Regions from separate parts of the Janthinobacterium sp. BHSEK genome, predicted to be linked through region 4. Evidence: predicted binding sites of a transcription regulator. Region 4 holds the regulator's gene; each other region holds the start of a gene.
The links. The regulator LexA, encoded in region 4, represses DNA repair genes until DNA is damaged. The targets are predictions, from matches to a motif close to ACTGTATNNNNATACAGT.

Region 1 (3,132 bases), on a different contig from region 4:
GGCCTTGGCCACCTGGTTGATGACGGTTGCTGGCAGCAATTTCTTTTCCGTGCCCAGCAGGATCAGCATTTGCTTGTTGACCACGTGGACCAGGCCGCCGTTCGGGCGCGGCGTATCCCAGCCCTGGCGCATCAGATCCATGCTGGTCGCCGGCGTAAATTTGTTCGAGGACAAAGCCTCTTCCAGTTGTTCTGGCGTGTAAGCCCACGGTGCGGGCAGGCGGTAAATCTGAAGATTCTTGAACCACATAGTTTTTGTCTTCCGTTTGTTTCAGTAGTGCCAGGGGAACGCCATTCTACACTTTCGACGTGAAAATGCCGTCAAAAGCGCGGTCTGGCGCGGTATGTATCTTGTAGGAAACGCCGCTACAGGGCGGGAAACAGCTCCGCCTGGGCTGGTGCCTGCCGCGTCACGACGGCCGGATCGGACAAGGTCGAGATGCGCACGCCCAGCAGGCGGATTTTCTTTTCAAATGGCACGCGCCGCAAGCAGTCGCGGCTGGCGCGCAGGATGGCGGCGGCGTCCGCCGTGGCGCTGGGCAGGGTGACGTCGCGCGTCACCGTGCTGAAATCCTCGAAGCGCAGCTTGATGCCCACCGTGCGCCCCGCCAGCGACTGCTTGTCGAGGTCGCCCGCCACGCGCGTGCACAGGCTTTCCAGCTTTTCCGACAGGGTGGCGCGGTCGCGCACCACCTGCAAGTCGCGCTCGAACGTCGTTTCGCGGCTGACGGACTTGGTTTCCCGGCTCGTCTGCACGGGCCGCTCGTCGATGCCCAGCGCCGCCTGGCGCAGCCAGCCCGTGTACAGGTCGCCGAACTGCGTGCGCAGCATGGCCATGTCGGCCCGCGCCAGCTCGCCGATGGTGACAATGCCCAAGGCTTCCAGCTTGGCCGTCGCCTTCGGGCCGATGCCGTTGATCTTTTTCGCCGGCAAGGGCCACACGCGCGTTTCAATATCCTCGGGCGACAAAATGGTCAGACCGTCGGGTTTTTCCAGGTCGGAACAGATTTTCGCCAGCAATTTGTTCGGCGCCAGGCCGATCGAGCACGACAGGCCCGTCGCCTCGAACACGGCCGCCTTCAGGCGCGCCGCCATGGCCGGCGCCTGCTCGCCATGTTCGGTCAGGTCGACATAGATTTCATCGATGCCCACGTTCTGGATGATGGGACACAACTGCGCCACGGCTTGTTTGAAGCGGGCCGAATAGTCGCGGTAAGCCTCGAAATCGGCGGGCAGCAGGATGCTGTCGGGCGCCAGTTTCGCCGCCTTCATGATGCCCATGGCGGAAAACACGCCGAACGCGCGCGCCGCATAGGTCGAGGTGGTGACGACGCCGCGCCCCACATAGTCGCGCATGCGCGCGAATTGCCGCGTGCCGTCTTCCTGCAGCACGGGCTGCTGCAGCCGGCCGCCGCCGATCACCACCGGCTCGCCGCGCAATTCGGGATATTTCAGCAATTCCACGGACGCGAAGAAGGCGTCCATGTCCAGGTGGGCTATCCAGCGGCGGGCGGCAGGCGGCTCGGGAAGTGGGGAGGCAGATGTGGTCAAGGGCACCTCGCGGCGGAATGCAGTTAAATACTGTTGTTATATACAGTATCGCTGGAAATGCCCGTGGATGCAAGCGCCGCGCCGTGTTGACTGAAATCATGATTGGCTTTTCTATTTAGCAAGAATAGAATTGCTGCACAACAACGAACCGAAGGAGTTGCCTTGTCCACCGCACATCACGCCTTGCGCCGCATTGCCGCCTGCTCATCCATCCTGCCGGCCCTGCTGCTGTCCACGCTGGCGCCATCCGCGCTGGCCGCCGACGCCACCACCACCGCTGCCACTCTGTCCGCGCCCATCGCCGCCAAGACGGCCTGGCAGGAAACGCGCCACGGCACCGTCGTCACGGACGACTACCGCTGGCTGCAAAAAAAGACCGATCCTGCCGTGATCGACTACCTGAATGCGGAAAACGCCTACACGGCCGCCGTCACGGCCCCGATCCAGCCGCTGGCTGACAAGGTGTATGCCGAAGTCAAGGGACGCATGCAGGAAGTGGACCTGTCCGTGCCTGCGCGCCAGGGCAACTTTTACTATTACACGCGCGTGGAAGCGGGCAAGCAATATCCGATTCACTGCCGCCGCCCCGTCGGCGCCGGCGGCGCCTACGATGCGCAGGCGTTTGAAGAAATCCTGCTGGACCAGAATCAATTGGCCGAAGGCCACAAATTCTTTGCCGTGCGCGCGTTTGCCATCAGCCCGAATGAACAATTGCTGGCCTATACCACCGACACGACGGGTTTCCGCCAGTACGAGCTGCATGTCAAGGATTTGAAGACGGGCAAATTGCTCACGGACAGCATGCCGCGCGTGACGTCCGTGGCCTGGGCGGCGGACAATGCCACCCTGATGCTGGCGCAGGAAGACGCCACCACCAAGCGCTCGGACCGCGTGTTCCGCCTGGCCCTGGGCGGCGCGCCGCAACAGGTCTACCACGAGCCGGTGGAACAGTTCGCCATCCATGTGGACCGCACGCACGACAGGCAGTTCTTCGTGCTCACTTCGGGCAGCACGGATACGAGCGAAGTGCTGCTGCTGCCAACGAGCAAGCCGCAAGGCAGTTTCCAGAGCGTGCTGAAACGCGAGAAGGGCCACCGCTACGGCGTCGAGCACCGCGACGGCCAGCTGTACATTCTCACCAACAAGGATGCGAAGAATTTCCGCGTCGTCAGCGCGCCCCTGTCTGCGCCGCAGCCGAAGAACTGGAAGCCCGTCGTACCGCACAACAAGGATGCCGTGATCCAGTCCATCGACGCCTTCCAGGGCTATCTGGTGGTGATGGAAAAGGCGCGTGCCTTGAACCGCGCGCGCATCTTTGATTTTGCGCAAAAGAACTGGAAGACGGTGCAGTTCGACGACCCCGTCTACCTGGCCACGGCCGTCGGCACGCCGGAGTTTTCGGCCACGCAATTTCGCATGTCGTACCAGTCGCCTGTCACGCCGCCCACCATCATCGATGTCAGCATGAAGGATGGCCAGCGCACGGTACTGAAGCAGCAGGAAATCGTCGGCGGCTTTGACGGCAGCCGCTACACCACGCAGCGCCTGTGGGTGACAGCGCGCGATGGCGTGCAAGTGCCGC
Region 2 (3,132 bases), on a different contig from region 4:
CGGTCTGGCCCGTGCGGCGCTCGCCGTTGGCGGCGCCGCTCAGCATGGCGGGCACGATGGCGCCTTCGGGCAGGTTTTTCCAGAAGCGCGAGGGGATATGGCTGTGCAGCAAGTCAGCATTCACGCGGGCCGGATTGAAGATGCTGCGGTAATACGTCAGCCACAGGGCTTCGCCCGCGTCGTCGATGTCGGCCGCGCCGCGCAGCAGGGCCGGTCCCGCGTGTAAGGTGGCGCCATCCCACAGCATGCTGGCGCCGGGCGTGGCGATCATCCAGCTGATGGAGCCCATGCGGCGCGCGAAGTGGCGCGCCACTTGCGGCAGCACCGCGTGCGTGGGTTCGAACCAGGCCACGAAGCGGGGGGCGCCGTCACTTTCCGGCCGCTCGCGGAAGCGCACGTAGGCATGCATGTCGTGCTCCTCGCGGTGCACGGCCTTGACCATGACGTGCAGGCGCGCGCCGTCCGCGTCGGCCGGGGACACCACGTCGTGCTGGCCCTGCTGCCAGCGCCACAGCACCTGATACAGGAAGGCCCAGCGGTCATGCACGTTGAAACAGGCGGCGCTCTCCAGCAGTTCCACCAGCTGGCGGGGCAGGCGCAGCGGTGGCGCGCCGGTATCCGTGGCCTCTGGCGTGGAAGAAAACAGGTCGCCCTCGCCGGGCTGCGATTGCCAGGCCACGTCGGCAGGCGGCACGCCGCGCGCGATCAGTTCGCGTGCCGCTGCGCGCCACTCGTCGAACGATTGCGCCAGCCGCACGAACGTACTCATGCTGCCTGCAGCTCCGGCCATAAGTTCAATTGCTGCGGTGCGTCCGCCATGGCGCGGCGCAGGTGTTCCGAGGCGGTCGTGTCGCGCGCGGGAAAGTAGTCGGCCGTGATGATGAACGGAGAAATCTTTTTCATGCTGCAGCGCAGGCGCGACAGGTCGGCATAGCGCACCTGGCGCAAACGGCGCAGGTCGACGATGCGCTGCGCGTTGCGCAGGCCGATGCCGGGCACGCGCGCGATCATGTGCTGCGCCGCGCGGTTCAAGTCCAGCGGAAAATGTTCGCGGTGCGCCAGCGCCCACGCCAGTTTCGGATCGATGTCGAGCGCCAGGTTGCCGCCGCTGGCGGGCAGCAGTTCGTTGGCCTGGAAACCATAGCTGCGCAGCAAGAAATCGGCCTGGTACAGCCGGTGTTCGCGCAGCATGGGCGGCGGCGCCAGCGGCACGCTTTTCGGACTGTCGGGGATCGGGCTGAAGGCCGAGTAGTACACGCGCTTGAGTTTATAGCTGCCGTACAGGGTTTCGGCCGTGGCGAGGATCTGCTGGTCGTCGCTGGCGTCGGCGCCGACGATCATTTGCGTGCTTTGCCCGGCCGGCGCGAAGCGGGGCGAGCGCGGTTCTTCCGCCTTTTCATCGAGCTTGCGGCGGATGGCGCCCATGGCCAGCTTGATCGTGTGCACGCTCTTTTCCGGTGCCAGCTTCTGCACGCTGTCCTGCGTCGGCAGTTCGATATTGACGCTGAGCCGGTCGGCATAGCGGCCCGCCTGCGCGATCAGGGCCGGGTCGGCGTCGGGGATGGTTTTCAGGTGGATGTAGCCGCGGAACTGGTGCACCTCGCGCAACTCGCGCGCCACCTGCACCAGTTGCTCCATCGTGTAGTCGGCCGAGCGGATGATGCCGGAACTGAGGAACAGGCCGTCGATGTAGTTGCGCAGGTAAAAGTCGCTGGTCAGTTTCACCACTTCGGCCACCGTAAAGCGCGCGCGCGGCACGTTCGAGGTACGGCGGTTGACGCAGTACTGGCAATCGTACAGGCAGTAATTCGTCAACAGTATCTTCAGCAGCGAGACGCAGCGCCCGTCCGGCGTGTAGCTGTGGCAAATGCCCATGCCCGAGGTGGCGCCAAAGCCGTCCTTGCCGATGGAATCGCGCTTCGGCGCGCCGCTGCTGGCGCAGGACGCATCGTACTTGGCCGCATCGGCCAGGATTTCCAGCTTGTCCGTCAATTCCATGGCTCACCTCGATATACTGTGTTTATATACAGTATATCAGGGAATCGGCCTGCTGCCGGCTTGATCTGTGCAATGGCAGAACGCTATATATCGGTGTATATTACGGGCCTGGTTCTCTTCTCATCAAGGATATGATCATGCGCCTCACCTCCCTCGCCCACCTGCTTGGCACCGCTCTTCTCGCCACCGCCGCTACCTCCGCCCTTGCCGGCGAAGTGGTGGTGTCGGCCGCGGCCAGCCTGACGAATGCGTTCAAGGATGCGGCGCAGAGCTATGAGGCGCAGTATCCAGGCAGCAAGGTGTCCTTGAACTTTGCCGCCTCGGGCGTGCTGCTGCAACAGATCGTCAAGGGCGCGCCCGTCGACGTGTTTGCCTCGGCCGACCAGGAAACCATGGATGCGGCGCAAAAGCAGGGCCTCGTCTTGCCGGCCGACCGCATGGATTTCGTCGGCAACAGCCTGGTGCTGATCGTGCCGCACGACAGCAAGCTGGGCATCAAGGCTTTGGCCGACCTGACGCACAAGGGCGTGACCCGCGTGGCCATCGCCAACCCGGCCAGCGTGCCCGTCGGCCGCTATTCGGAAGGCGCGCTGAAGAAGGCGAATCTGTGGGACGCCGTGCAGCCGAAAGCCATCGGCACGCAGAACGTGCGCCAGTCGCTCGATTACGTGGCGCGCGGCGAAGTCGATGCGGGCTTTGTCTACGCCACCGACGCGGCCATCATGAAGGATAAAGTGAACGTGGTGCTGGAGGTGCCGCTCGACGCGCCCGTGCTGTACCCGATCGCCACCATCAAGGGCAGCGGCAATGCCGCCGAAGCGAAGCGCTTCGTCAGCTACCTGCAAACGGCGCCGGCGCAAGCCATCCTGGCCAAATACGGTTTTAAAAAGCCCTGATTTTTAGGTAAGCGCCCGCATGGATATCGCCTGGACCGCGCTGGCCCTGTCGCTGAAAGTTGCGGCCTGGGCCACGGCGCTCAATTTGTTGCTCGGCATCGGTACGGGCTATCTGCTGGCGCGTACGCGTTTTCCCGGGCGCGAGCTGCTCGACGCCCTGTTGACCCTGCCGATGGTGATGCCGCCCACCGTGCTTGGCTATTACCTGCTGGTGCTGCTGGGGCGGCGCGGCACCCTG
Region 3 (3,132 bases), on a different contig from region 4:
ACCCAGTCCTGCACCACGCCGCGCGCCAGCTCGCTCAGCTCGATCGGCTCGAACGCCGTGCCCGCCTGCGGCTGGTTTTCCGCGCGTGCCAGGGCCAGCAGCTGGTTGACCAGGCGCGTAGCCGCTTCCGAGCTTTTCGCCAGCTGCAGCAGCGAGCGGTGGATCTCGTCGTGGTCGGTCTGGCGCAGGGCCAGCTCCGATTGCATGCGCATGCCGGCCAGCGGCGTCTTCATCTGGTGCGCCGCATCGGCGATGAAGCGTTTCTGCATGTCGATCGACAGCGACAGGCGCGCCAGCATTTCGTTGAGCGAACCGACCAGCGGCGTGATTTCTTCGGGCACCTGCCCCGATTCGATGGGAGATAAATCGTCGGGCGGCCGGGCGCGTATGCGTTCCTGCAATTGCGCCAGCGGCGACAGGCCGCGCGCCAGGGCAAACCAGACGAGGGCCAGGATCACGGGCAGGATGATGAACTGCGGCAAAATCACGCCCTTGATGATTTCATTGGCCAGCTGGGCGCGCTTTTCCAGCGTCTCGGCCACTTGCACCAGCGCGCGGTGCGGTTCGTCATCGCTGCCGGCAGGAATATCGAGATAGCTGAACGCCACGCGCACGGGCGTGCCGTGGATGGTGTCGTTGCGAAACAGCACCATGCCGCTGCGGTATTTGTCGGGGTCTTGCGGCGGCGGCAAGTCGCGGTCGCCGTCGAGGTATTCGCCGCGCGGACCCACCACCAGGTAATACAGGGTGTCGACGTCGTCGCCGCGCAGGAAGTCGCGGCCCTTGTTATTGCTGTTCTTGTCCGGCACGCGGCGCAGCAGCGCGCCGTCGGCCTGCTTGACCTGTTGCGTCAGCACGGTCACGCTGTCTTCCAGCGCATGGTCGAACGGCTGATTGGCGATGCCCTTGGCCACCAGATAGGTGATGGCGATGCTCATCGGCCACAGCAGCAGCAGGGGCGCCAGCATCCAGTCGAGGATTTCGCCGAACAGCGAGTGCTCGATGGTGTCGTCCTGCTCCGTGGTGGGCGGCTCGAACCAGTCGTCGTCGTCCGCCTCGTCCGCTGGCGCCTCGCGCGCCTTCACTTGCTGGCGGGCCCGCTGGCCGGGCTTGCCGCCTCGCCCGCTTCGGCTTGCAGGCGCGCCGCTTCCGAATATTTCTCCAGGCAGTAGCCGAGGCCGCGCACGGTGGCGATGCGCACGCCGCCCACCTCGATCTTCTTGCGCAGGCGGTGCACATATACTTCGATGGCATTGTTCGACACTTCCTCGCCCCATTCGCACAGGTGGTCGACCAGCTGTTCTTTCGAGACGAGGCGGCCGGTGCGGCCCAGCAGGATTTCCAGCAAGCCCAGTTCGCGCGCCGACAGGTCGAGCATCTGGTCGTTGATATAGGCGCTGCGTCCCACCTGGTCATAGCTGAGGGGGCCGTGCTTGATGATGGTGGCGCCGCCGCCGGCGCCGCGGCGCGTCAGGGCGCGCACTCTTGCCTCCAGTTCCGACAGGGCGAACGGCTTGGCCATATAATCGTCGGCACCGAGGTCGAGGCCATTCACGCGCTGTTCGATGGAATCGGCGGCCGTCAGGATCAGCACGGGCAACAGCGAGGCGCGCGCGCGCAGGCGGCGCAGCACTTCCAGGCCGGACATCTTCGGCAGGCCGAGGTCGAGGATCAGCAGGTCGAATTCCTGGGTGGACAGGGCCGTATCGGCCTCCTGCCCGGTCTTGACGTAGTCGATCGCATAACCGGACTGGCGCAGCGAGCGGGTCAGGCCATCGGCCAGCACGCTGTCATCTTCGGCAAGTAAAATACGCATGGTGCACTTCCTATGCTTGCGGCGGTAGAAGCTTGTATTGTGTTTCATTTCCCGCAAGGTGGCGAGTTTTTGTGAGAAACCAGGCTTGTATTGATCTGTTTCAAAACAAATCCACGTTCCGCTTGCATTGATCACTGTTTTTTTATACAGTACTGTCTGTGTAAAGAATTTAACCCACTGGCGCTATCGCAGGTTGCCGGATTCATGTGAATCCGCACCTGTAGAACGGCTGAAAGAACATATGGACGATAAAAAAGCTGTAGTACCCGCATCGGAAAAAGCCAAGGCGCTCGCCGCCGCACTGGCGCAGATCGAGAAGCAGTTTGGCAAAGGTTCGGTCATGCGCATGGATGCCAGCGCACCGATCGAAGAAGTGCAAGTCGTGTCGACCGGTTCGCTCGGCCTCGATATCGCGCTGGGCGTAGGCGGCTTGCCGCGCGGCCGCGTGGTGGAAATCTACGGTCCGGAATCGTCGGGTAAAACCACGCTGACCCTGCAAACCATCGCCGAAATGCAAAAACTGGGCGGCACCTGCGCCTTTATCGATGCCGAGCACGCGCTCGACGTCGGTTACGCGCAAAAGCTGGGCGTGAACCTGCATGAATTGCTGATCTCGCAACCGGACACGGGCGAGCAGGCGCTGGAAATCTGCGACGCCCTCGTGCGTTCGGGCAGCGTCGACCTCGTCGTCATCGACTCCGTGGCCGCGCTGACGCCACGCGCCGAGATCGAAGGCGACATGGGCGATTCGCTGCCAGGTTTGCAAGCGCGTCTGATGTCGCAAGCCCTGCGCAAGCTGACCGGCTCCATCAACCGCACGAATACCCTGGTCATCTTCATCAACCAGATCCGCATGAAGATCGGCGTGATGTTCGGCAGCCCTGAAACGACCACGGGCGGCAATGCGCTGAAATTCTACGCCTCCGTGCGCCTGGACATCCGCCGCACGGGCTCGATCAAGTCCGGTGATGAAGTGATCGGCAACGAAACCAAGGTCAAGGTCGTCAAGAACAAGATCGCGCCGCCGTTCAAGGAAGCGCACTTCGACATCCTGTACGGCGCCGGCACCTCGCGCGAAGGCGAAATCCTGGACCTGGGCTCGGATGCCAAGATCGTGGAAAAATCCGGTTCGTGGTACAGCTACAACGGCGAACGCATCGGCCAGGGCAAGGACAACGCCCGCGCCTTCCTGCAAGAGCGTCCGGCGCTGGCCCGCGAAATCGAAAACAAGGTCCGCGCTTCGCTGGGCGTGCGCGAACTGCCGCCGCTGGCCGCTGAAAAACCGGAAAAAGCGGATAAAGCCGCCGACAAGGCTG
Region 4 (3,132 bases):
GAATTTGAATGCTGTTTCCAACTCGACCAGGGTCTCGTTGTCGCATTCGATGTTCAGGCAGATGTAGTGTGCTTTAGGCAGCTTTTGGATCGAGTAAGCCATTTGACGGCGGCCCCAATCTTCCACGCGGTGAACCGAACCGCCGCGGGTGGTTACGCTGGCTTTGTAGCGTTCGATCATCGCGGGCACTTGCTCGCTTTGGTCCGGATGGACGATAAAGACTATTTCATAATGACGCATGCAAACTCCTTCAGGTCGGATTGATAATCGCCCACCCCGGCGTCAAGACGGGTGTGGGAAGGTCAGCCGAAGATTATAACCGCCTTTTGCAAACGTTTCAATCATTGCTTGCGCCAGCGCCCGAAAAGACCGCGCGCGAACGCGCTTTCCGCTCGTGGACAAGTATTTCTTGCGAAATTCGCCGAAAACACGCAAATCCCCTTGCATAGTGGGCGATACTGTACAAAAATACAGTCTGTTCATATAGACAGCATTTCAGTATGCACCCACCGCTCATGATCAAGCTGACAGCACGACAAGAACAAATCCTGAACCTGATCAAGGACGCGATTGAAAACACGGGCTTTCCTCCCACCCGTGCCGAAATCGCCAATGAACTGGGTTTCAAATCGGCCAACGCGGCCGAAGAGCATTTGCAGGCCCTGGCCCGCAAGGGCGCGATCGAGATTTCGCCCGGCACCTCGCGCGGCATCCGCCTGATCGGCGCGGCCGCTGAAGCCCTGCCATCGAAAGTGCCGGCAGCGCTGCTGATGTCGCTGCCCCTGATCGGCCGGGTGGCGGCAGGCTCGCCCATCCTGGCACAGGAAAACCTGGAAGCGAGCTACAACGTGGACCCGGCCCTGTTTTCGGCCAAGCCCGACTTCCTGCTGAAGGTGCGCGGCTGGTCCATGCGCGACGCCGGCATCATGGATGGCGATTTATTGGCCGTCAAGAAGGTCGACAGCGCCAAGAACGGCCAGATCGTCGTCGCCCGCATCGGCGACGAAGTCACCGTCAAGCGCTACAAGAAGACGGGTTCCGTGATCGAACTGTTCCCGGAAAATCCCGACTTCAAGGTCATCACCGTATCGCCGGAAGATGAATTCGCCCTGGAAGGCCTGGCCGTCGGACTCATGCGCAGCTGGCATTAAACGACTGCACGAAAAAAGGGCCGCAACAGCATGACTGTTGCGGCCCTTTTCATTTATCCGGCGACTTATACATCGAGTGCCTGGCGGAAATCCTCGAGCAGGTCCACCTCGTCCTCGATACCGACGGAGACGCGGATCAGCGATTCCGCGATGCCCATGCTGGCGCGCCGCGCGGCGCCCATCTCGTAGAAGATCGTATGGGCGACGGGAATGACCAGGGTGCGCGTGTCGCCGAGGTTGCTCGCGGGAATGGCCAAATTCAAACGATTGAGGAAATCGAAGCAGTCGATGCCATCCTTGAGTTCAAAGCTGAACAGGGAGCCATAGCTGCGGAACAGGTCGCTCGCCAGCGCATGCTGCGGGTGCGACGCCAGACCCGGGTAATGCACGGCCGCCACGCGTGGGTCGGCGGCCAGCATGGTGGCCAGCGCCAGGGCGTTCGAGCAGGTACGGTCCATGCGCAAGGCCATGGTTTCCGCGCCGACGGCGATATGGTGCGCCGCTTCCGGCCCCAGCGAGGCGCCGAAGTCGCGCAAGGCCTTGGCGCGGATTTGCGCGATACCCCATTGCGCGGGCGCCGCCTTCTTGTAGTTCTCAAAGATGTTCGGATACTGCGTCCAGTCGAACACGCCCGTGTCCGTCAAGCTGCCGCCCAGGGCATTGCCGTGGCCGCCGATGGATTTCGTCAAGGCATTGACCACCAGGCCCGCGCCCACGGCTTTCGGGCGGAACAAATACGGCGTCGTCATGGTGTTGTCGACGATGTACAAGATGCCCTTCTCGCGGCACAACTCGCCGATCTTTGCCAGGTCGGCGATCTGCGTGCGCGGATTGGCGATGGTTTCCACGAACACGATGCGCGTGGCCGGCGTGATGGCGGCCGCCACGTTGGCCACCTCGGTGGCGTCGACGAACGATACATCAATGCCCTGCCCCGTCACCGTTTGCCACAGGCTGTTGGTGTTGCCAAACAAAAAGGCCGACGACACCACATGGTCGCCCGCGCGCAGCAGCGACTGCACCACGGCGCCGATGGCGCCCATGCCGGTGGCGAAGCACAGGGTCGCCACGCCACCTTCCATCTGGTTGACCTTGTCTTCCAGCGCGGACACGGTGGGGTTGCCCTGGCGGCCGTAGCGGAAGCCCGCTTCCTTGCCCTGGAATACGGAAGCGAGCTGGCGCGCATCGCCATAGCCGAACGCGACGGAAGTGTGCACGGGCTTGTGCAGGGAGCCGTGCTCGATGCCCTTGCGGCGGTCGTTATGCAGGATGGTGGTGGTAAAGCCGTAGTTTTTTTTATCGTTCATGATCGCGGAGCAAAAAAAGCCCGGCGCTAGCCGGGCAAGATAATTACGCTTCTGTCGTGGCCAGGTTCAGGTTCAGCTGGGAACGCGGCGTATCTTCGGGCGCCGCCGCCTTCGGATGGTGGCGCGCATATTCCAGGCGGTCCAGGTATTCCTGCGACACGTCGCCCGTCACGTAGACGCCGTCGAAACACGAAGCCTCGAAGTTGACCAGGGCCGGGTTGACGTCGGCGATCGCCTGCTTCAGCGCGCCGATATCCTGGTAGACCAGGTAATCGGCCGTGATTTCGCGGCACACTTCTTCCGTCGTGCGGCCGTAGGCGATCAGCTCGTCGCGCGTCGGCATGTCGATGCCATACACGTTCGGGTAGATGACCGGCGGCGCGGCCGAGGCGAAGATGACTTTCGTCGCGCCCGCTTCACGCGCCATCTGCACGATTTCACGGCTGGTGGTGCCGCGCACGATGGAATCGTCGACCAGCAACACGACTTTATCCTTGAACTCGGACGGGATCGCGTTGAGCTTCTGGCGCACGGATTTCTTGCGCGCCGCCTGGCCCGGCATGATGAAGGTGCGGCCGATGTAGCGGTTCTTGATGAAGCCTTCGCGGTATTCGATGTTCAGCGCCATGGCCAGCTGGATGGCAGCCGGACGCGAGGAATCGGGAATCGGCATG

Region 1: dinB (DNA polymerase IV) is a predicted target of LexA. The motif match lies at 1,580-1,597, and genes of this name have one in related genera.
Region 2: AC0V2Y_RS02930 (putative DNA modification/repair radical SAM protein) is a predicted target of LexA. The motif match lies at 2,014-2,031, and genes of this name have one in related genera.
Region 3: recA (recombinase RecA) is a predicted target of LexA. The motif match lies at 1,950-1,967, and genes of this name have one in related genera.

The regions. Positions count from the first base shown of each region.
Region 1 is NZ_JBWBYV010000058.1:8,796-11,927, forward strand. Features, by position in the region: gene AC0V2Y_RS19405 (recombination-associated protein RdgC) at 1-249, opposite strand, end outside; gene dinB (DNA polymerase IV) at 366-1,550, opposite strand; gene AC0V2Y_RS19415 (S9 family peptidase) at 1,713-3,132, shown strand, end outside.
Region 2 is NZ_JBWBYV010000005.1:71,876-75,007, reverse strand. Features, by position in the region: gene AC0V2Y_RS02935 (UdgX family uracil-DNA binding protein) at 1-769, opposite strand, end outside; gene AC0V2Y_RS02930 (putative DNA modification/repair radical SAM protein) at 766-1,998, opposite strand; gene modA (molybdate ABC transporter substrate-binding protein) at 2,136-2,894, shown strand; gene modB (molybdate ABC transporter permease subunit) at 2,914-3,132, shown strand, end outside.
Region 3 is NZ_JBWBYV010000056.1:59,107-62,238, forward strand. Features, by position in the region: gene AC0V2Y_RS19115 (sensor histidine kinase N-terminal domain-containing protein) at 1-1,085, opposite strand, end outside; gene AC0V2Y_RS19120 (response regulator) at 1,082-1,816, opposite strand; gene recA (recombinase RecA) at 2,058-3,132, shown strand, end outside.
Region 4 is NZ_JBWBYV010000012.1:325,949-329,080, forward strand. Features, by position in the region: gene rpsF (30S ribosomal protein S6) at 1-240, opposite strand, end outside; gene lexA (transcriptional repressor LexA) at 516-1,151, shown strand; gene AC0V2Y_RS06125 (cystathionine gamma-synthase family protein) at 1,217-2,458, opposite strand; gene purF (amidophosphoribosyltransferase) at 2,502-3,132, opposite strand, start outside.